One region of the Candidatus Thiodiazotropha sp. LNASS1 genome, then DNA from elsewhere that is predicted to be linked to it. Evidence: predicted binding sites of a transcription regulator. Region 1 holds the regulator's gene; each other region holds the start of a gene.
What was found. The regulator sigma-54, encoded in region 1, starts transcription at its own class of promoters, with help from an activator protein. The targets are predictions, from matches to a motif close to TGGCANGNTNCNTGCTT.
Positions count from the first base shown of each region.

Region 2: the regulator sigma-54 is predicted to act here: its motif matches at 3,301-3,317, upstream of AB8516_RS03810 (CmpA/NrtA family ABC transporter substrate-binding protein).
Region 3: the regulator sigma-54 is predicted to act here: its motif matches at 3,208-3,224, upstream of pqqA (pyrroloquinoline quinone precursor peptide PqqA).
Region 4: the regulator sigma-54 is predicted to act here: its motif matches at 2,692-2,708, upstream of AB8516_RS03480 (formylmethanofuran dehydrogenase subunit B).

Region 1 covers NZ_OZ156465.1:3,250,963-3,256,365, reverse strand. The annotation lists gene rapZ (RNase adapter RapZ) at 1-388, opposite strand, end outside; gene hprK (HPr(Ser) kinase/phosphatase) at 398-1,336, opposite strand; gene ptsN (PTS IIA-like nitrogen regulatory protein PtsN) at 1,336-1,803, opposite strand; gene raiA (ribosome hibernation-promoting factor, HPF/YfiA family) at 1,833-2,153, opposite strand; gene AB8516_RS14305 (RNA polymerase factor sigma-54) at 2,325-3,812, opposite strand; gene lptB (LPS export ABC transporter ATP-binding protein) at 4,008-4,733, opposite strand; gene lptA (lipopolysaccharide transport periplasmic protein LptA) at 4,730-5,224, opposite strand; gene lptC (LPS export ABC transporter periplasmic protein LptC) at 5,226-5,403, opposite strand, start outside.
Region 2 covers NZ_OZ156465.1:867,550-872,952, forward strand. The annotation lists gene AB8516_RS03795 (M28 family peptidase) at 1-1,136, shown strand, start outside; gene AB8516_RS03800 (IS30 family transposase) at 1,206-2,174, opposite strand; gene AB8516_RS03805 (ANTAR domain-containing response regulator) at 2,568-3,158, shown strand; gene AB8516_RS03810 (CmpA/NrtA family ABC transporter substrate-binding protein) at 3,488-4,906, shown strand; gene AB8516_RS03815 (ABC transporter permease) at 4,957-5,403, shown strand, end outside.
Region 3 covers NZ_OZ156465.1:1,598,714-1,604,116, forward strand. The annotation lists gene AB8516_RS06885 (hydrogenase expression/formation C-terminal domain-containing protein) at 1-511, opposite strand, end outside; gene AB8516_RS06890 (hypothetical protein) at 529-954, opposite strand; gene AB8516_RS06895 (HypC/HybG/HupF family hydrogenase formation chaperone) at 967-1,269, opposite strand; gene AB8516_RS06900 (HyaD/HybD family hydrogenase maturation endopeptidase) at 1,269-1,988, opposite strand; gene AB8516_RS06905 (bacteriohemerythrin) at 2,464-2,871, shown strand; gene pqqA (pyrroloquinoline quinone precursor peptide PqqA) at 3,051-3,128, opposite strand; gene AB8516_RS06915 (c-type cytochrome) at 3,473-4,222, opposite strand; gene AB8516_RS06920 (MotA/TolQ/ExbB proton channel family protein) at 4,558-5,298, shown strand; gene AB8516_RS06925 (hypothetical protein) at 5,303-5,403, shown strand, end outside.
Region 4 covers NZ_OZ156465.1:789,048-794,450, forward strand. The annotation lists gene AB8516_RS03465 (ATP-grasp domain-containing protein) at 1-271, opposite strand, end outside; gene AB8516_RS03470 (NAD(P)-dependent methylenetetrahydromethanopterin dehydrogenase) at 261-1,163, opposite strand; gene AB8516_RS03475 (beta-ribofuranosylaminobenzene 5'-phosphate synthase family protein) at 1,167-2,207, opposite strand; gene AB8516_RS03480 (formylmethanofuran dehydrogenase subunit B) at 2,765-4,081, shown strand; gene AB8516_RS03485 (formylmethanofuran dehydrogenase subunit A) at 4,075-5,403, shown strand, end outside.

The sequences.
Region 1 (5,403 bases):
CCCGTTCATAACGAATTGCCTCTGGCAGTGAGCGCTGTTCATTCGTCAAAGGATGTTTACGACGGGTCTCGCTGAAACGCTTGATCAATGTATCGGCTTTGGTATCAAGAAAAAGCATTTTACAGTCGAGCCCGCGCTGCCGGATATTCTCCACCATCTCCGGCAGGGTGGATAGCTGACTAGACTGACTGCGGGCATCGATGCTCACCGCGGTCTTGTTGAAAATGGCCTCCGGATTGCCGATAAGATGATCAGCCATCGAGATCAACAGCGAAATCGGCAGATTATCGATGCAATAATAGCCCATGTCCTCCAGGGTATGCAGGGCTATGGTCTTGCCTGAACCCGACATGCCGCTGACGATTTGCAGTTTGATCCCCTCGGACATGATTGTCTCTTATTGATCCTGATCGATATAGATCTGTTGACGATCGATGAAGTCCTGTGTGGCATTGTAGCCGTCAAGCATCAACATATGCTGTCTCACAGCTGTCTCCACCAGAATAGCCAGATTCCGACCGGCGGCTACCGGCAGACTTGTCTGCGGTATATCGACCCCCAGCATCGAGCGTTTTGAATGGCAACCTTCGAGACGATCCATTTCATGCAGTTTCTTGTCATCGAAGTGCAGCAGGTCAATGATCAAATGCAACTCTTTGTTGGGTTTTATCGCACTGTTTCCGAACATAGCGCGGATATTAATCATCCCTAAACCGCGTACTTCCAGGAAATCCTGCAACACCTTCGGACAGCGGCCGATAAGTGTATTACTGGCGGATTTGTAGATCTCTGTTGCATCATCGGCGATCAAACAATGGCCCCGTGAAATCAATGCCAATGCGAGTTCGCTTTTACCGATCGCCGGATCACCGCTGAGCAATACGCCCCTGCCAAGGACCTCCATGTAGACCCCGTGCACCAGCAGTTTTTCACCCACCGGCTGACTGAAGCGTTCCAATAGGCGATTTATCACCTGATTGTCGGGTTGAGGGGTATAGAAAAGCGCAATACTCCTTTCCAGTGCCTGCTCCTCACATTCCTGAAGCGGTTTCAGTCCATCGGTGAATATAAGCGATGCGGGGGAGGCCTTGAACAGTACCTGTAGATAATCATGATAGACATCCTTTTCATCATTCAACAGATGTTCCCTTTCCGGCGGCCCGATAACCTGGATCTGATTGGGCCGAACCAGATTGAGGGGACCTGCGGGTGGCTTTCCATGTTGAGATTCAATATCCAGAACGATCTCAGTGTCCCCCCCTTCACCATTCCAGCTCAGCGAAAGCTCGCCGGCCAGCTCTTCATAGAGATCCCGAATGGTATAGATTGGCTTCATTAAGAGGAGATTATAGCTTCCCGTTGCTGGATCAGTTGATAAAGATCTTGCGCAGTTGTCGCTTGCCTCAACTCACTACAGAAATCGTGATCGTCAAACATCTGCGCCAGTTTGGCCAACAATTGCAGATGCTCATCGGTCGCCTCTTCCGGCACCAACATGGCGAAGGCAAGATCAACCGGTTGATTGTCGATGGCATCGAAATCGATTCCCTCCGGCAGTTGGACAAACGCCGCGAGAGCCTCGGTGATATGCGGCATGCGGGCATGGGGAAGTGCTATACCCTTGCCCAAACCGGTACTGCCCAGCCTTTCACGCTCAAGGAGCGCATCAAAAACCATATCTTGATTGAGATCTGGAACAGCCTCGGCCAGTCGCTGACCGAGCTGTTCCAATACGCGCTTCTTGCTGGCCGCCTCCACATTGCAACCGATCCGTTCTTCCACAAGATAACCGTTTGGAAACATGGAAACCTCGCCAGTTCAATCAGCCCGTATTATTCAGACGCATATTTTACGCCGCTTCCGGCGCGATGACTTTTCATTTTCTCCTTGTGCTTCAGCACCTGTCTATCCAACCTGTCCGTGAGCAGATCTATAGCTGCATACATGTCTTCCTGTACAGAATCCGCATAAACACTCGCACCGTTCACTTGCATTGTGGCTTCTGCCTTCTGCCTCATTTTTTCCACACTCAGGATAACGTGAACATTTATCACATTATCGAAATGGCGCTCCAGGCGCTCAAATTTACTATCCACATAGCTTTTCAAGGCATTGGTTACATCCACATGATGACCGGTCACGCTAATTTGCATAATTTTCTCCTATCTTAGATGAGGTTACCCATCACCCTGCCTGACATGACTAAATGGCGACAAGCCACATTTACAGTATATGCTGTTTGGCAATCCTCATAAGCCTTGTGCCTGGTTGCATCCGCAAAGGGATTACTGTCAACAGCCGGTGATCAGTCGCGCATTCAACTCCTATATCAGACGTTTACGTTCGTTCGACGGTGGAATACCCATCGACTCACGGTACTTTGCCACTGTCCGACGGGCAACTTCGATACCCTGATCGGACAAGAGGGCGGCAATCTTATTGTCACTGAGAGGCTTGTTGGGAATCTCAGCGGCAATCATTTTTTTTATCAGCGCACGAATTGCAGTAGACGAGCACTCACCTCCCGCACTGGTGCTGACATGGCTGGAAAAGAAATACTTGAACTCCAGCGTACCCCTGGGTGTATGCATATATTTCTGTGTCGTCACACGGGATATCGTCGATTCATGCATCTCCAGCGCCTCGGCGATATCCCTCAATACCAGAGGTTTCATCGCCTCCTCTCCATGCTCAAAGAACCCCCGTTGATACTCTACGATTTTACTCGCCACGCGTAAAATAGTTTCGTTTCTGCTCATCAGGCTCTTAATGAACCACCGGGCCTCCTGCAGATGGTTCTTCAAAAAAGTATTGTCTTTACTCTGGTCCGCGCGTCTGATCAGATTGGCATAGCCGGTGTTTACCCGCAGTTTCGGGGTCACCTCGCCATTCAGTTCAACCACCCATCGGCCGTTGCGCTTACTCACGAACACATCAGGTATGACATATTCAGGTTCGCTGCTCGCAATGAGTGTACCCGGATGGGGATTGAGCGTACGAATCAGCTGCATCACTGCCGCCAGCTCGTCCTGATCGATCTTCATCCTACGCATGATCTGGTTCTGGTCCTGCGCGGTCAGGAGGCTGAAATGGTCCTTGCAAAGCCTGATTGCCGACTGTAGATAGGGGGTCGATTCGGACAGTTGATTCAACTGGATAAGCAGGCAGTCCTGAGGACCCTGGGCGCCGACACCGGGTGGATCGAATGCCTGTATTCGATGCAACACCGCTTTGACATCGTCAATGGTGGCCTCTTCATCGTTCAGCGACTGCAGCACCTCCTCCAGATCTCCGGTGAAATAACCATCCTCGTTGATGCTGTCGATGATGGTTGTGGCGACATAGATATCCTGCGGAGTGAAGGGAGTCAGATTCATCTGCCACAGCAGATGGTCTTGTAGCGTCGTGGCGCTACTGTTCTGTATCAAATAGTCGTGGTCATTACTCTCGCCACTGCCACCCGTCGTCGGCTGATAGCTGTCATAGACATCGCTCCATTCACTGTCGACCGGCAGTTCTTCAGTCACCTGAGACGCATCAGTCTGGATTTCACGTTCATTGTTGATGTCGTTACTGCTCGAACCCTCTGCCGCTGAATTTTCCGCCGCCCCGTTGTCAGCGCCCTCATTCTCCTGAGTGCTGTTTTGTTGACCGAACTCCTCCTCCACTTCGAGCATAGGATTGGTCTCGATCACCTCCTGAACCTCCTGACTGAGGTCGAGAGCAGACAGTTGCAGCAGGCGTATTGCCTGCTGCAACTGTGGTGTCATGGTGAGATGTTGTCCGAGTCGGAGCTGTAGCGCCTGCTTCATCGCAGATGATATCTTTGGACCTGGTATGTTATTTGTATGTCTTTAACTTCATTCTAGCTAAAAAAACTCACCGAGGAAAAAGATTTTCTCCCCGGAATCCCGCCAGAATGCTAAAACTTGTCACTGCAAGCTTCCAGGATCAATCCTGGAATCCATTAGAAATCAAGGGGATGCATTACCCCCACAAAACCATCTCTACATAGAAAAATCTTCGCCAAGATAGACACTTCTCACCTCATCATTCTGAAGAATCTCATTCGTGGAGCCCTCAGCCAGCACTTGACCGCTATTGATGATATAGGCCCGATCACAGATATCCAGTGTCTCTCTAACATTATGATCCGTAATCAGAACGCCTATCTGCAGGGCCTTGAGATGTTGAATGATCTTTTTGATATCGATGACAGCAATAGGGTCGACACCGGCGAAAGGCTCATCCAATAGAATAAAGCGCGGCTGGACGGAGAGGGCTCTGGCAATCTCCAGACGCCTGCGCTCACCCCCCGAGAGGCTCATTGCCAGATTGTCCCGCAAGTGATCGATACCGAATTCCCGCAACAGCTGGTCACACATTTCACGGCGCTTGCCGGCATCCAGAACCTCCACTGTCTCCAGAATCGCAAGAATGTTCTGCTCAACCGTAAGCCGTCGAAATACCGATGGCTCCTGCGCCAGATAGCCAATACCGCTGCGCGCTCGCATATGCATAGCCCGATCGGTCAGAACCTCCCCATTGAGAAGTATCTCGCCATGATCCACCGGGATCAGACCGACGATCATATAAAAACTGGTGGTCTTACCGGCCCCATTGGGCCCCAGTAACCCGACCACTTCACCGCTGTTCACGCTAAGTGAGACGCCGTCCACAACATTGCGCTTACCATACTGCTTTTGAAGCGCCTTGGCCTGTAGCTGACTCATGGCTGCTTGTTTGGCTCGATGACAACCTGCACGCGTTGCTTACCTTGCGCGCTTGTACCCGCCTTGACCATTGCCTTGGCGCGATTGTAGATAATCCGGTCGTTGCGAAAACGGTTGCCACCCTGCTCAAGCGATGCATCATCGATCAACAGCAATTCATCACGCTCCGCGTTGATCTCCACACGCCGGGCTTCGCCATGAACCTCCTCATCCCCTTTCTCCGTCAACTGACGAAAGCGAACGGGACTCCCTTCACTGATGACCTTCTCCGTTTTGCCCTGGCGACGATGGATCCACAGCCGATCGGCCCAAATCCTCAGACTGCCCTGGGTGATCTCGACACTTCCCTCATATAACACCACACCGGATGCCTCATCGACGGAAAGGCTGTCCGCTTCCAGATGCATGGGTTGATCCTTGTCACTTTCCAACGCATGCCCCGGCGCCCAAATGATCAGCAGCAACACCAGACAGGTCACAACGTATTTCATTCTATTGGAATTCATAATAGCCTCGCACCTCATGCAGCAGTTTGAGCCGTAGCGGTCCCTTCAGCCAGGCCTCCATACCTGTTGCGGTCATCCATTGGTCATCGCTCTCGATGCGTACCGGGCCATCGGTTGTAGCAAATGAATCTTCAAAGTGCAGCGTCAAATCCTGCGTGACAATA
Region 2 (5,403 bases), 2.4 Mb from region 1:
CATCACTTATCCTGGCTGTTGCCGATAGAGACCTGGCAGAACTGCAGCGAGAACTCGACAAAGGGGAATCGGTTGAAGGTTTCAACATACCCGGTATCGCCCTTTCCGCCAATCTTGCGATCATCCGGGAAAAAAGTCGGGGGCGTAATGTGATTGCCAGACTGACTGCTGATACACCCTCACAGAAAGCACCGGTAATTCTGGGGGCCCACCTGGACCATCTTGGGCATGGTGAGGTATCGGGTTCCCTCGCAAGGGAGGATGAGCGAGGTAAGATCCACTATGGTGCGGATGACAATGCATCCGGCGTGGCCGCCCTGCTGGAGAGTGCCCAATATCTCGCAGGCTTGAAAAAGTCAGGCAAACTGGGAAATCAACGCGACATTCTGTTTTCGGCCTGGTCGGGTGAAGAGCTTGGTACCCTCGGATCGGCCCACTTCGTCGACCAACTGTCTGATGGCGATATGTTGAGCGGCAAGGTCAGCGCCTATCTCAATATGGATATGATTGGTCACCTGCGGGAGAAACTCTATCTGCAAGGAACCGGCTCGAGCAATACCTGGTCCCGCGAGATAGAACGGAGGAATGTGCCGGTGGGCCTTGCCATTGCGACCAAAGCAGACCCCTACCTACCGACGGATTCGACTCCGTTCTATATGAAAGGCGTCCCAATACTGAATGCCTTTACAGGCGCTCATGAGGATTACTCGACCCCGAGGGATAAACCCGACCAGCTCAACTACGAAGGCATGCAAAGGGTTGCACAATTGATGACGGGTATCACCCGATCCCTGGCGCGATCAGAAACAGAACCCGACTATCTGGAAGTCACGCGAAAGGATAGCGGCCTATCACGAAAACACCTACGCGCCTATCTGGGCACCATACCCGCGTATGGCCAGGACGAAGCAATCAAAGGGGTCAAGCTGCAGGGTGCGGTGAAAAATGCACCGGCCGAAAAGGCAGGCATCCAAAACGGCGATATCCTGGTGGGACTTGCCGGTGTAAGGATTGAGACGATTCACGATTTCATGAATGCACTAGCCGGATTGAAGGCAGGCAAAGAGACAGAGATGACCGTGATAAGAGATGGGGAATCTGTAACGCTTCGTGTTGTACCCACCTCTAGAGAGTGACTCTGCAGACAATAAAGAATAGTACCTCAATCTTATAAATCGCGGTTTCAAGTAATAACTGCAATTCAATTACGCAACGAGCAAATCTTCTCGCTGCCCCATAAATAGTTCATTCGGTGACCTGTTGCCTCTTGTAGCTCTTGGTCTATTGTTGAGGCGGCTCATTACATGCTCAATTTGAGCATCAGTCACCTGGTTAAAGTCAGTACCCTTAGGAAAATACTGTCTGATCAATCCATTCGTATTTTCATTGATCCCACGCTCCCACGATGCATATGGGTGGGCAAAATAGATATCGGCTCCCAATCCTTCAGCGATAGTTTCATGCCTGGCAAATTCAAGGCCATTATCCAAAGTGATCGTTTTCAATCTATCCTTCAGGTGCTGCAAACCCTGAACGGCTGCTTCAGCCAGAAGATCTGCCCGCTTGCCAGTTAATCTCACAATCACGGTATACAGCGTTTTACGCTCAACCATAGTCAATAGCGCACTTCTGCGCCCCTTGCCAATGATGGTATCTCCCTCCCAATCACCAATACGAATCCCTCTGTCGACAACCATTGGGCGATCATCAATGCTGACCCGGCCCTTGATCTTTCCACGCCGATCATAGCTACCATAGCGCTTACGATATGGTTTTGAGGCAACTCTCAGGTGCGTGTACAAATTACCACCGCTTTCCTTATCAGCATAAATCAGCTGATACACTGTTTCATGATGCAATGAGATGCCTTTGTGTCTGGCCAGATAGCTCACGACTTGCTGTGGGCTTAATTCCTGACGAATCAATGACTCAATGGCACTTATGACATCACGGGTCACTTTGCGGGCCTTATAGGCCCCTTTGCGCCGTGCATCTGACAACCTTTGCGCTTGTTTTGGCCTGTATCCACGCAATCCTTGGTTGCGCCTCAGCTCACGACTGATGGTGGAGGGACTTCGCCCCACCAGACCTGCAATCTCTTTCTGCGAATGTCCGGCTTTCTTTAGCATGAAAATTTGATATCGTTCATTCTCGGTCAGCTGGTTGTAGCTCATAAGTGCTTCATCTCTTGGTCGGGAGAAGCGCTGACTCTACCAGCTGGCCTCTCTTCTACCAATTGCACTTATTATCCGAAACCGCCAATCATGAATATCCGATGTCTGAAAATAACATGAAAAAATAGTGAGATGAGAACATTTATTTCAGTGCGGGTGAGCTCACTACGCACCGCTCCGATCTAATAAAGTTAACATTGATCAAAACAGACCAAAGGTCTCTAGATGGCCGATAGCGGCAGTATTATAAATTACTGTGCTTAGGTTTTATGCAAGTTTAAAGTAGACACTTCTACTGAACATATCAAAGCCATCATTCTTCTCGCCAGGTATTTATCAACTTGGACCGATCTTTGCTTAGAATTCGGGTATTTTGTCATTTCCAAGCTACTCATGTCTGAAACCGAAAACCTGAAAATCCTGTTGGTTGATGAAAACCGGGGGCGTTCCGCCATCCTGGAAAGAGCCCTTGTAGACAATGGACAGCAGGTAATCGCCATCCTCGATAGTGGTGAAAATCTGAGTGCACAAGTGGCCGCATTGCAGCCAGATGTGATCATTATCGATCTTGAATCGCCCGACCGGGATATCCTGGAGCAGATGCACACTATTTCGCGTGACAATCCCAGACCCGTGGTGATGTTCTCCGACGATAACGACAATAACAGTATCACACAGGCCATAGTGGCCGGCGTAAGCGCCTACGTTGTGGATGGCCTGAATGACAAGCGCATCAAACCTTTGATGGATGTGGCCATTGCCCGTTTCCGTGAATACCAAGCCCTCAAAGATGAACTGACACTGGTTAAGAATACTCTGGAGGAACGCAAAATCATCGAACGGGCCAAAGGCATCATCATGAAACGCAAGGACTGTGACGAAGAAAGCGCCTATCAACTGCTGCGCAAAACAGCCATGGGCAGCAACCAACGAGTAGTGGACGTGGCACGCAACCTGATCTCATCCCTGGAACTGCTGGGCTGAATATTCGCCCTATTTTCACGCATAAGAGAATGCTAATGCTACAAAATGGGGCATGATCTACTTCCCACCCTCCGAGTAAATACGTACGACTTATCCGAACAACTCTATTCCGATCAACAATTTACTCTTTTCCTCTGTTTTCTGGCACGGTCACTGCAATAGTCAGGACAAGATCAATCAACCCGTCAACGACGACGGGATGGTTTCAAAGATTTAGTTTCATGCCAATGCCGGTATTGAAACAGAGGACAACGGCGTCCATCCGTACACCACGCGTAGGTGTATGGGTGTGACGCCTTTTTTATTTTTTACGCAGAGGAAAATAGACCATGAAGCAGATGAGCGAACACAAACACAGCCGCGGTCGCCGTTGTTTTCTGAAGAAGGGTTTACGGGCACTGGTCACGATCAGTGCAGTAGGCAGCATGATACTGAACTCCGGTTCCGCAATGGCATCGGTCGGCGAACCGGAAAAAGAGGATCTGAAGTTCGGCTTTATCAAATTGACAGACATGGCGCCACTAGCCATCGCCTATGAGAAAGGTTTCTTTGAAGATGAAGGCCTTTATATCACTCTGGAGGCACAGGCCAACTGGAAGGTGTTGCTGGATGGCGTGATCGATGGACAACTGGATGGTGCGCACATGCTTGCAGGCCAACCACTGGCCGCAACCATCGGCTTTGGCACTAAAGCCCACATTGTGACCCCCTACTCCATGGATTTGAACGGCAACGGCATCACCGTCTCCAACAAGATCTGGGAACAGATGAAACAGAATATTCCCAAGCAGTCGGACGGCAAGCCGGTTCATCCCATCACGGCTGATGCGCTCAAACCCATCGTGGACAAATTCAAGAACGAGGGTAAACCTTTTAAGATGGGCATGGTCTTTCCGGTCTCCACTCATAACTACGAGTTGCGTTACTGGTTGGCAGCCGGAGGCATAAACCCCGGTTACTATGCACCCCACAAGGGTGATATCAGCGGCACCCTGAAGGCCGACGCGCTGCTCAGCGTAACACCGCCTCCACAGATGCCCGCTACGCTCGAAGCCGGAACCATCTACGGTTACTGCGTGGGCGAACCATGGAATCAGCAGGCCGTATTCAAAGGTATCGGTGTACCGGTTATCACCGACTACGAAATCTGGAAGGATAACCCTGAAAAGGTATTCGGCCTGACCAGGGAATTCACGGAGAAATATCCGAATACCACTGTACGCATAGTGAAGGCTTTAATCCGTGCCGGTAAGTGGCTGGATGAAAACAACAATGCCAACCGTCCGGAGGCTGTGAAGATCCTTTCCCAGTCCAATTATGTGGGCGCAGATTACGATGTTATCGCCAACTCCATGACCGGAACTTTTGAATACGAGAAGGGAGACAAACGTGAAGTACCGGATTTCAATGTCTTCTTCCGGTACAACGCAACCTATCCCTACTATTCGGACGCAGTTTGGTATCTCACTCAAATGCGCCGCTGGGGCCAGATCTCCGATCACAAACCTGACAGCTGGTACGACGAGACTGCTAAGAGCGTCTACCGCCCCGATATCTATCGCCTGGCAGCCGAAGAGCTGATCAATGAAGGCAAACTGAGCGTGGGCGATTTTCCAGTCTTTGCCAAGGAAACCGGCTACCGTTCACCCCAGACCGAGTTCATCGATGGCATCACCTTCGATGGCACCAAACCCAACGATTATCTGAAACAATTCAAGATCGGCCTGAAAGGTATGGACAAGATCTAACCAACTTGCAGGGGAGCTACTCAACGCTTCCCTGCAAAAAGGACCAAAAGATGAGTACACCAGCCATTTCCGCCAAGACATTTAACATGCCCCGCAAGGATAAGCTGTTTGCCTACCTTGCGGGAGATCACATCGACAAGGCATTTTTACGTTTTACAAAAGGAATATTGATACCGGCAATCGCGCTACTGATTTTCCTTGGCCTTTGGAGCACGGGCGCCAAGAACGTTCAGACATCTCTCGGTGTGCTGCCTGGGCCTGCAAAGGTCTTGGAACAGACTATTTCACTATACAACGAACATACTGCCGAGCGAAAAAAGGAGGTCGCCTTTTATGATCGCATGCAGAAGCGTATCGACAAGGCTGTTGCCGCCGGAAAGCCAGAAGAGAAGATCGAAAAGCTAATGAGCCGCCAATACACCGGCCGCGCAACCTTTTTCGACCAGATTCTGACAAGTCTCTGGACGGTCATGTTCGGTTTCATAATCGCATCGCTG
Region 3 (5,403 bases), 1.7 Mb from region 1:
CCCCCTCGGGTATCGACTTGAGTTGGCTATCGACCCGATGCGCTGCCTGACTGAAGACATGGCGTCGACACAACCTGGGTACCCGCGCCACTTCAATCGTGTCTCCGGTGGTTTCTTCCTGCTGATTGAAATATCTGATGCGCCAGATTCCCGCCATGACCGATTCCTGTATTCTGGCGCTGGTATCAGCACTCCGGTAGACCATGCTTACCTCACCCTCACCGAGAACCTGATCGACCAGGCTGCTGTTCTCCCTGTCCAGGTGTGTGATATCGACAACCTCAGGCTTGATATCCCTCACTTTTGCCTGGTGTTGCAATACCGCATCCAGCTCGGTCAATGCCGACATGCCGCTATCGAGATCCTGCACCTGATCGGGTTCCGGCATCTCAGGCATGGAGAAGGTAGACATCTCATCGGGGAGTTGCAGGATGTCGAGTGAAGCCCCATCATCTTCCGCCAGCTGCGAACCCGGACCGGTGACACTTATAGGTATGTCGATTTCATTCATGTTGAATGTCACTCCAGTTAATGGCAATGCCCAACGGCACTAACGACAGGAACTTTGAAACCCGGTGTGGCAGAGGGTTGGGTATTCAGCAGGCGTTCAATCTCAGTGAGGTAGACATCCCAGTCCTGCATGCGGGAAATCGCACCGACATAAGCACCCTCACGCAACATTACCAGCGCAGGCCAGCCATCGAAGGGAAAGCGCGCATGCAATTGATGTTCACTGTCACGTTCGACGATGGCCACCTGAAAACGGCCACCGAATGTCTCCATCAGCAACGGCAACACCACTGCCACATCATTGCTTTCGGGAAACTGCACCGGATTCTCGGTGAAGAAGAGCAGACACTGTTTATGCGCTTTGACAAAATCCCCAAGCGAACGCTCATTGACCGTAGCGATACCTTTTTGCTCGATGAGGTCGTTGATCAGCGGTGAAGGCATATTTCTCTCCTGCTATTTATCCAGCCGAAGATGTTCCGGCAGTTGCGGTTCACGATTCACCAGATCATCAAACAGATAATCAATCTCCGTTTCACCCTGGATGGCCAGCTCAAGGGCCTGTAATGCCTGTTTTATCTCCCTTGCCCTGGCCGGACTCAACACCTCGCGGGCGGTATCGAGAAATACCAATAACCAGGTACCAACCTGTTGCTCACCTACCAGCAGGGTATCCACCCTGCGCCGCTCACCCAACCCCTCGCATACCGCCTGACCCGGGAACGTGGAGAGGACCCGCATCGGTATGCCGATACACATCACAGATTCCCCTTGCTACGGTATTTATCGAGATGCGCATCCACATCCACATGAATGGCGTGTTGTTCAAGCTGAACAGGACGAAAGGCCAGGTCAAATCGCGGTGATGTCAGAACCCTTGCATCACCAACCCGGCAGGCATGCTGCGCGGAGGGTCGTTCATTCTCATAGCGCCGGATGTCGGAAATCGCACCCTGTAAACCTGTGTCCGGTGATAATGGCTTTTCTCGTCGTTGGGCCTCGATGCCAAATCCCTGAAGATAGTCCAGAACCATTGCGATCGCCGGTTCTATCTGTGCACGTACAGGTTCCCGTAAACTGCCGCCATAGTCCTCCAGTTCAACAGGCTGTACACCCATCAGGAGAAGATGCCGGGGATAATCGCCGAGCATCTCCGCCATGGCGAGCACCTCTTGAAACCCGGTCTGATGCAGGCTCACCTTCTTGGCGCCCATAAATTTGGGTACCTCATCATCCTCCACTCGCTTGAGGCTGCCGCCAGGCAGACCGTAGTCCACAGCATCGAAGACCACCAGTATCTCAGCCTCGCGGATATGTTGAACCAGATAGATACCTTGGGTGCCCCCGTCCAGGAGACGAACATTGTCAGAAAATCGGTAATGACGCTGAAGTGATTCCAATGCACGAACACCGAAGCCCTCATCGGCCCACAGCAGATTTCCTATACCGAGGATCAGCACATTGGGAGGATTGGACATTTCAGACTCCAACAGGGATCAGTGAAACCACTATCTGCAAACCACGCGCCAAACTCTTCCGCATGGATTACCTATTGTTTTCGTTGAGAATTTACCGGATGTGGAGGTAATATGGTCTATAGCAATGGATAATTGCTTATCAGTTTAGATGATTTTTGAAATATAACTATCCAATCTTCAGGTGCAGCAAACTGAAGTTAGTGTATATTTACACAAAAAAATTGAGGGTAATCTGCCAATCCGCCCCGCTATAGGTAAGCAGCTTTACACATCACATACACCCGTTCGGTGTTTGGAATTCGACTGTGCCGGATCGATAAACCCGGACCACTACAGAATTTCGCGGGAAATTAAGGTGATTTCTTTCAGAATGTCCCATAATTTGGCAGAGTTGTTGATGCATTTAAACAAGTTTGTGGAAAGAGCATCGGTTAACAGGCCCTAGCACAATAAATCATGCAATAGAGAGAACAATATGCCGATCGTTACGTGGAGCGAAGAATTCAGTGTCAACGTCAGAATAATAGACGACCAACATCAGGAAATGCTCAATATCGTTAATAGCCTCCACACCGCTGTGGAAAAGTGTGCTGATAAAGAGAGTTTGCAAAAACTGCTGGTTGAGCTGTATGAACATACGCAAACTCACTTCTCCACCGAAGATGAGTTGATGAAAAAGCATAACTATCCGGGGTATGAGCAGCATCTACACGAGCACCATGTATTACTGCAGCATCTGAACAATCTGGTTTCGGGTGTCACGGGCGGAAAAAGCCCGACCTTTCGCTCTGATTACGATGTCTCATCCGATTGGGTGCTTATCCACATTTTCAAAAGCGATAAAGAACTCGGCACCTTTCTCAATGCACAAGGCGTCTACTGATTTTACCAGATGCTTCAACGACGGGACGATTGCTCGTTATGACCCGGAACATCAGCCTGAAACCAAAGTATACACTTGGCATATCGGCGGCTTTTGAATCCGATCCGGGATCAAGCGGAAATTAAAAAGGCGGGAGAGCAACGCTCCCCCGCCCCATCATCTTCTACGCAAGACCGAAGTTATCGTACTTTCACATACAGATTGATTTCGAATCCAAATCGCATGTTTTGATACATCGGTTTTGACCATTTATGCATCGTTGTTCTCACTCCTATCTGTTTTTTGAGGTTTATGAAAGTGTCACCCTGAATACCACCAGAGGCAACAATGATCGACTATCAAGATACATACCAACAAAACACCCGCAACATCCAACCATATTATCTACAGTGATTTACCTATAAATGCCTAAATTACAGATATATATATATGCGGTTATCGCCGATTTAAAAAAACCGTCAAAGCAACACCCACCTAAAGATGTGCAGTTTCTGAACAGAAACGCGTGAAATCCGTACACTCAGGGAATCAATATCGATTTTTCTGCCGTTGAGTGCATATCCAACAGTAGTCGTTCGGATGGCGCGTCTGTCGTAACAGTTCACTGCCTTGACGAACCCATGCCCGCAGGTGGCTCCATGTGCCTAGGTACCCCTTTGGTATCGAGGGAGAGTATCCACTCTATCAGCCTGACACCATCCTCTCTTTTCAAGGCCACATTCGGTGGCATGTAGAGCATATTGACGTTTTGCCATATTTTTTGGTTACCCTGGGTACCCTGCAGTATTGATTCCAGCAATCTGTCCTTATTGCCCGGTCGATCCTGATAGTGCGCGGCCACCTCCCTGAATGATGGCGCGAGAGGAATAACACGCGACACTTTGACCGGATCTATTCGATGACAGATCGTACAACCGCTTACGGTGGAGAGTGTAAGCATTCTGTCGTGATGCATAAGCCTCTCCGCCACTTGTGGATCAATATCCAGCTTAAGTATCCAGTGAACAAGCGAGGATGCATCTTCTCGCGTGACATTCACATTCGGCGGCATGAACCGCATCCCGATTTCACCCTCCCATACCTGATCCTGATAGACCGTGCCATGCAGCACTCGATCCAGCAAACGGCTGAATGCATCTTTATCACCTCTGTAGCGTAACGCGATCTCCTGATAACTCGGCGCGAGCGGCAGTTCATCACTACCTGCGTCAGGCGCTATCTTGTGACAGATAAAACAACCGGAAGCATTGGCCAGAGCCAACATTTGCTGATCCTTTGCATGCGCGGCAGAAACCGGAAAAATCACTACGAGCGCAAATAGTGTGGCTAAAGAGAACTTCAACCTTGCCATTGTTCGAATCTCCCCTGGTTGGTATGACACCGATATTTAATGAATTTGAATGAGTTAAGTAATAGCAACATTTGTGCCTGCTCTCGATAGTCATCGACATACAAGGCATCGGCTAAAAAGCCAACATCGGCAACACTTCCATATCTACCGAGGCCTTACAACCACGATTGTTCAAAAAATGTCGACAATGCTCAATATATGAACACCTTTATCAGCCACAATCATGTGACAATTGACGGTGAGTAATATGGGTGCAATACAGGGAAATGGCACGGAGCATGCTTTTCATCTATACAACATGAAGCAGGATTCGATTCACCAGTGAGTACCTTGAAGTGCGACATGCCAAAACACCCTATACCTTAGTTTTACAGTGGCTACTGTTGTTCGGCATCTTGTCGTTCATCAGTTGGTTGTTCTGGGATCAAGGTCTGCTGCAATCCGCTTTGCTGTCAGATCCCAGCCACATCACACTGATCATCCTGCTGCTCTTTGTACTGGCTACCACTCATTGTGCTGCAAGGGCACTGTTTTTATCGCATGAAAACAGTGCACTCGACCGGATCATTCGGTTCACGACCGCAAATCCACCCGGCCCAGGCAGCAATCGTTGGTGGATAGAAAACCAGCTACCCGTAAAAGATTCCCTCTCAGGTCAGTTTATTGCCGGGATAGCCGCAATGCGCGGTTCGTTGCAAGCGCATCGACCAAACCAGGATAGCCACCTGCTGGCACAGGTGATGGCAGAGCGTATGAGAGGTCAACACGAAGTTGGCTGGTTTATCTGCGGACTGCTCGTAAAACTCGGCCTGCTCGGTACTGTGATCGGATTTGTCATGATGCTGGCGCCAGTGGCTGAATTGAAATCATTTGACCTGTCCGACATACAGGGCCTTCTGCAACGGATGACGACCGGTATGGGTGTGGCTCTGAACACCACACTGATGGGACTCAGCTGCAGCATGTTGCTCGGGATGCAGTACCTGATGCTGGATCGAGCCGCTGATCGCCTGGTGGCAGAGGCCGTAGAGTTCAGCGAAACACGCTTGCTCAAAGTGGCTGACAAGGAGCAGTGATTCAGTGGCGATGTTTCGCAACAGCCGTCAGTTCGATGCGGATCCATTCACCGATCTGCTGTTCAACGCACTGCTTGCATTCACCTTTCTTTTTCTTGTCGCCTT
Region 4 (5,403 bases), 2.5 Mb from region 1:
TTCTCAGCAAAGATGTTGATTCCTCCAAGCCTGCCCCATAAACCACTCCGCAGGGATTGTCGGGAAACAGGGATGCGATCTCTTTGACAAATATTTCCGCATCGAGGTTTGAGAATCCCTGGGTGACTGGCCAACAATCGGCGACGGCCAGGGTGTCTTGATCGCAAAATCCATCGATAAGTGTTACCCGGTAACCACCGCGATGAGCCGACTCGGCTATCGCCCTGCCGCTGTTCGCCAAAACCAACAGAGAGGTGGATTTAGCCGACATACTCGCGTGCCACCTCAAATGCGTTGTTGAAATCGAGAAATTCCGCTTCACCGGTTTCATACATACGCTTTAACAGCAGATGCTGGGTCTGGTACTTTACGTTACCTACCGCCAACGCACCGATACCGACTGCATTTGTGGGTGATTCGTTGATGGTCACCCCGTCATCCATGACACCAACGCCTTCTATCCCCTCCGGCGGCACCGCATTGACATCACAGGCCACTTTCAGCCGTTCAGCTTTCATGAGTTGGCTGCTGTTCAGCACTTGAACCCCCTCCGTGGCAGCGTTGAATACCACATCGGCCTCGCTTACCAGTTCAACGATCGATGCATCGTTACTGCCGTCGGCACCCGATAGGGCCGATCCATAACGCTGGTTACAGAGATCCGCCACGGTCTCAGCCTTGGCCAATGAATGGTGGCTGACGATGATGGCTTCGGCACCTGCGTTGGAGGTCAACATCGCCGCTGTTGAACCGACCGGCCCGGTGCCGCCGAACACTACGATCCGTTTATCTTGCAGTCCCCCTGCCCGGCTCTTTTTCAGTTCGCGTTCAACACAGGCAACCATACCTGCAGCGGTAGTGAAGGCGCCGCTGGGATCGGCGAACAGTGAGACCTCGAACGGCGGCACCATCGACTTTTTTGCCGCCTGCATCATCTCCATGGCAAGATGAGTATCCCGTCCTCCCACGAAGATACCGGTCCTTTTGACTCCCTTTGGACCACGCGAGAAGATCGCATCCTGCACCAGCTCACGCACCTCATCCAGGGTAACATCGGTATAGGGCGTGCATGCGGACCAGCCCGCATCGTATGCCATATTCACATCGAATGGGCTGTGGTTCTTGGTTGCAGTCAGCATGTGCAGCAAAAAGGGTTTTTCCATCAACTAAACTCGCTTTTCTTGTCTTAATCTTGTTGGTTGTTGTAACAGATTCACCTCCGCACCCTGGTTGCGCGCAGCCACCAATTGACAACGGAATGATGAGAATTTTCCAAAGTGACGCTTTAATTCGCGCTCAAGCCTTTCGGCCCGGGACGCATCTTCCAGAAGGATGAAACCAGTTGGTCCCCACGAACTCTGACCAACACCGATATAGCCTTTCTCGATAGCCCACTCCAGGGCGGCGGAAATGATCGGACTGGTGAATCGTCCGCCCTGGGCGGGAGCAAAATGGTCACCTACCACCTGTTGAATCTTACCGATGGCTTTCGTGACCGGTGTCAGATGCCCTTCGAGAACACCCGGCAGTACCTGCATCAGGACCAGCCGACAGAGATATGCAGCAGCCTGTTCCGGGAACTCGGGAAGTTCAGAGAATGCCATCACCTCTTGCGTGCCATGCAAACCCTGACCACGTGTATCCAAAAGCAGCAGTACCCGCCACTTCTCGGGAAATGCCAGTCTGACTGCGACCGGGGGTACCTCCTTCTCCTCACTGCGACCGCAATCGAGAATGAAACCACCTTGCTCGAAGGCGCCGATGCCGATGCCGGAACGGGCACCTCGGTTTAGTGTTCTCGCAATTGAAACGCAGTCACCCTCGCCTCTATAGAGTCGTTCAATCGCCGTACCCACTGCGAGTGCCATTTGAGTGCCCGAACCCAATCCCACATGATCGGGTATCGTTTGCAGCAGATTGAGTTCGACCCCCCCTTCTATGCCTTTAGCCTCAATGTATGACTTGGCATATTTAAGTGCCCGTTCGGCACCCGGGCCTCTGGCTGTGATCTCATTGCATCTCTCGGCACGTAGCCGCGTCGCCAGGGTGTCGATGGTCAGACCTATGCTGCCGAAGCGTCTACCCAGACCACCGTGCAAATCGAGGAAACCCAAATGCAGCCGTGCAGGTGCATTGACTTCAACACTGAATCCCGCAGTGACAGGCTTTGAAGGGTTTGTCATCAGTTTGTCTATATGGTTTTGCATTATCACTATCCCACTGCAATTTGCATGCCTGCCATCCAAGTCCTGAGTGTTGTGGTCCAACCACAAATCAGCCTACTCGACAACACTCAGCGCGTTACGCTGTAAGTCAATAGACAATCATGCGTTCTTAGAAGTAAACCTTGTCAAAGGCAAGGCTTTTTAAGGGAAATCTATGCCGGCTTTTTTTACATCCGACTCACTGCATTGTTCAGTTCTATCTTAGACGTTAAATGCGCCTGAGTTGGACCAATGTGTCACCTGCCCTGCCCCAGCAGTTAACAGTTGATCCGAGTCACCGATCGAATGGTTGAATTCGATTTCGCCAAGGAAGCAACCTGATGTTATATGGTTATGCTTCCAACTATTCCAGAGATTGAGTTATTTATAGATCCATATTTTTGCCCGGATCTGGTGTAACCTAATACCAACCATGATCAAAGATAATGACGATTGACATAGGTAAATAAAATCAGACATTGTTCAGTGGCACGTTTTCTGCACCAACTCGTGAATCGATACATCCGACCATCACTCACAAGCAGGGTTATCAACGCAGCATGTGGAATAATGAAATCGAACAGATGATGGACGCGGTAACCTGTCCCTGTTGTGGATTGAGTTGCGATGACCTGAAAATTGAGCTGCGCAGTGGACGCCTGCAATCAATGCAGAACGGATGTGATCTGGCGCGTGCCTTCTACGACACCGCCTTCAATCATGCCGGCCAGGATCCCATGATCGACGGCAGGGCGACCACCTTGGAAGAGGCCCTGGACTACGGCACTGAGTTATTGCGGCAGGCCCGATCTCCGCTCTTCGCCGGACTGGCGACAGACGTCAATGGCATGCGTGGCATCCTTGCATTGGCTGACCGGTGCGGCGCCACCCTGGATCACCTCAACGGCGACGCCATGTTTCGCAATCTACGTGTCGTACAGGATAACGGTTGGTTCACCACCACATTCACCGAGGTGCGCAATCGGGCCGACCTGATCGTGTTGGTAGGCAACCAATGCATCAGCCGCTTTCCACGACTTGTAGAACGGGTGCTGCATCCCGAAGAGAGTCTCTTCGTTGAAACCAATGAACGAAGGGTTGTATTGCTCGGCCCCTGGCAACAGGACGACATACCGAAAGAGTTGGCGCAGTTGAAGCCGAAGGTGATAACAACGGATATCGAGTCATTATCAGATATTGTGGGACTGGTACGCGGCCTCATCGCCGACAGACCGGTCGATCCAGGTCGGCTTGGAAATGATCTGGGAAATTCTCTGACCGCACTTGCGGAACAACTCAAAGCTGCAAAATACAGTGTTATCTCATGGAGCGCTGCGGAACTCGCCATGGCCCATGCTGAATTGGTTGTACAGAGCCTGGTGGACCTGGTTAAAGCACTCAATGCCAAGACACGCAGTGCCGCCCTCCCGCTAGCCGGAACACAGGCGGATATCACCGCAAACCAGGTCTGTACCTGGCAGCTTGGATACCCGTTACGCACCAGGCTGCAACGCGGTTATCCGGAGCATGATCCATCGCTCTGCCGCTGGCAGGATCTGCTCACGCGCGGCGAGAGCGATCTGTTGTTGTGGGTCTCATCGTTCTCACCACTAGCCTTGCCTCCACCAACCAAGACTCCGACCATCGTGCTTGGCCATGCCGGCATGGTGTTTGAACAACAACCATCGCTCTACATCCCCGCGGGTGTGCCGGGTATCGACCACCGGGGACATTGGTACCGCAGTGATGGTGTCTGCTCACTACCCCTCGGCAAGCTGAGAGATATCGGCCTGCCTCCGGTCAGTCTTATCGTGAACAAGTTGAACGAACGGCTGCTGCCCTTGGCAGGCGAGCCTGAAAGTGCTCCCGCATGCTGATTAAACTCACGGGCGGCAAACTCTACGACCCAGCCAATGGCATCAACGGTGATACCAGAGACATCTATATCCGGGACGGTAAGATAGTCGATCCGCCGGCCGACAGCGAAACCATCCATCGAACTTATTCATTGGATGGCAAAATCGTCATGGCCGGTGCCATTGACATGCATACCCATATAGGCGGCGGCAAGGTCAATATCGCGCGCACCATGCTGCCGGAGGATCAACGTGGAAGCGCCAGGCCTAAGACCGACCTGACCCGCTCGGGCGGCGGACATGCCATCCCCTCCACGTTGGCAGCGGGATACCGCTACGCGGAGATGGGTTACACAAGTTGTTTCGAACCAGCCGTACTACCGGCCAATGCCCGTCAGGCCCATATGGAGATGGCGGATACCCCGATGATCGATACCGGCGGCTATGCCATGCTGGGCAATGATGATCTGTTACTGCAACTGATATCCGAAGGGGCCGAGCAGCAAACCCTCAATGACTACGTTGCCTGGACCCTGCACGCAGCTCAGTGTATCGGCATCAAGGTGGTCAATCCCGGCGGCATCAATGCCTTTAAGTTCAACCAACGGGTACTGGATGTGGACGATTCCCATCCCCACTACCGGATTACTCCACGCGATATTGTGCGCACACTGAGCCGTGCCCTGAGCGAACTGGGGGTGCCCCATCCGCTACATGTCCACGCTAGTAATCTGGGTGTGCCGGGTAACTATCTCTCAACCCTGGCCACCATGGAGGCAGCTGAAGGATTCCCTATCCACCTCACCCATATCCAGTTCCATAGTTATGGTACCGAGGGTGACAATAAATTCTCCTCCTGCGCGGCGGAAATTGCCGAGGCCGTCAACAACCAATCCAATATCTCTATCGATGTTGGCCAGGTGATGTTCGGTCAGACGGTCACCATATCGGGTGACACCATGGCCCAGCATGCCAACCGCAGCCATGCCCATCCCAATAAGTGGACCTGTATGGATATCGAATGCGATGCGGGATGTGGTGTGGTGCCCTTTCGCTATCGAGACAAGAACTTCGTCAACGCCCTGCAGTGGGCGATAGGCCTCGAACTGTTTCTGATGGTGGATGATCCCTGGCGCATCTTTCTCACCACCGACCACCCCAACGGCGCCCCCTTCACCAGCTACCCCCACCTGATCCGGCTGTTGATGGACAGAGGCTTTCGCAATGATCTGATGGGACAGATTCATCCTGGGGCAGCGGCGGCCACTCACCTGGGCAGTCTGGAACGGGAGTATTCACTCTACGAAATCGCCATCATGACCCGGGCCGCGCCGGCAAGGATT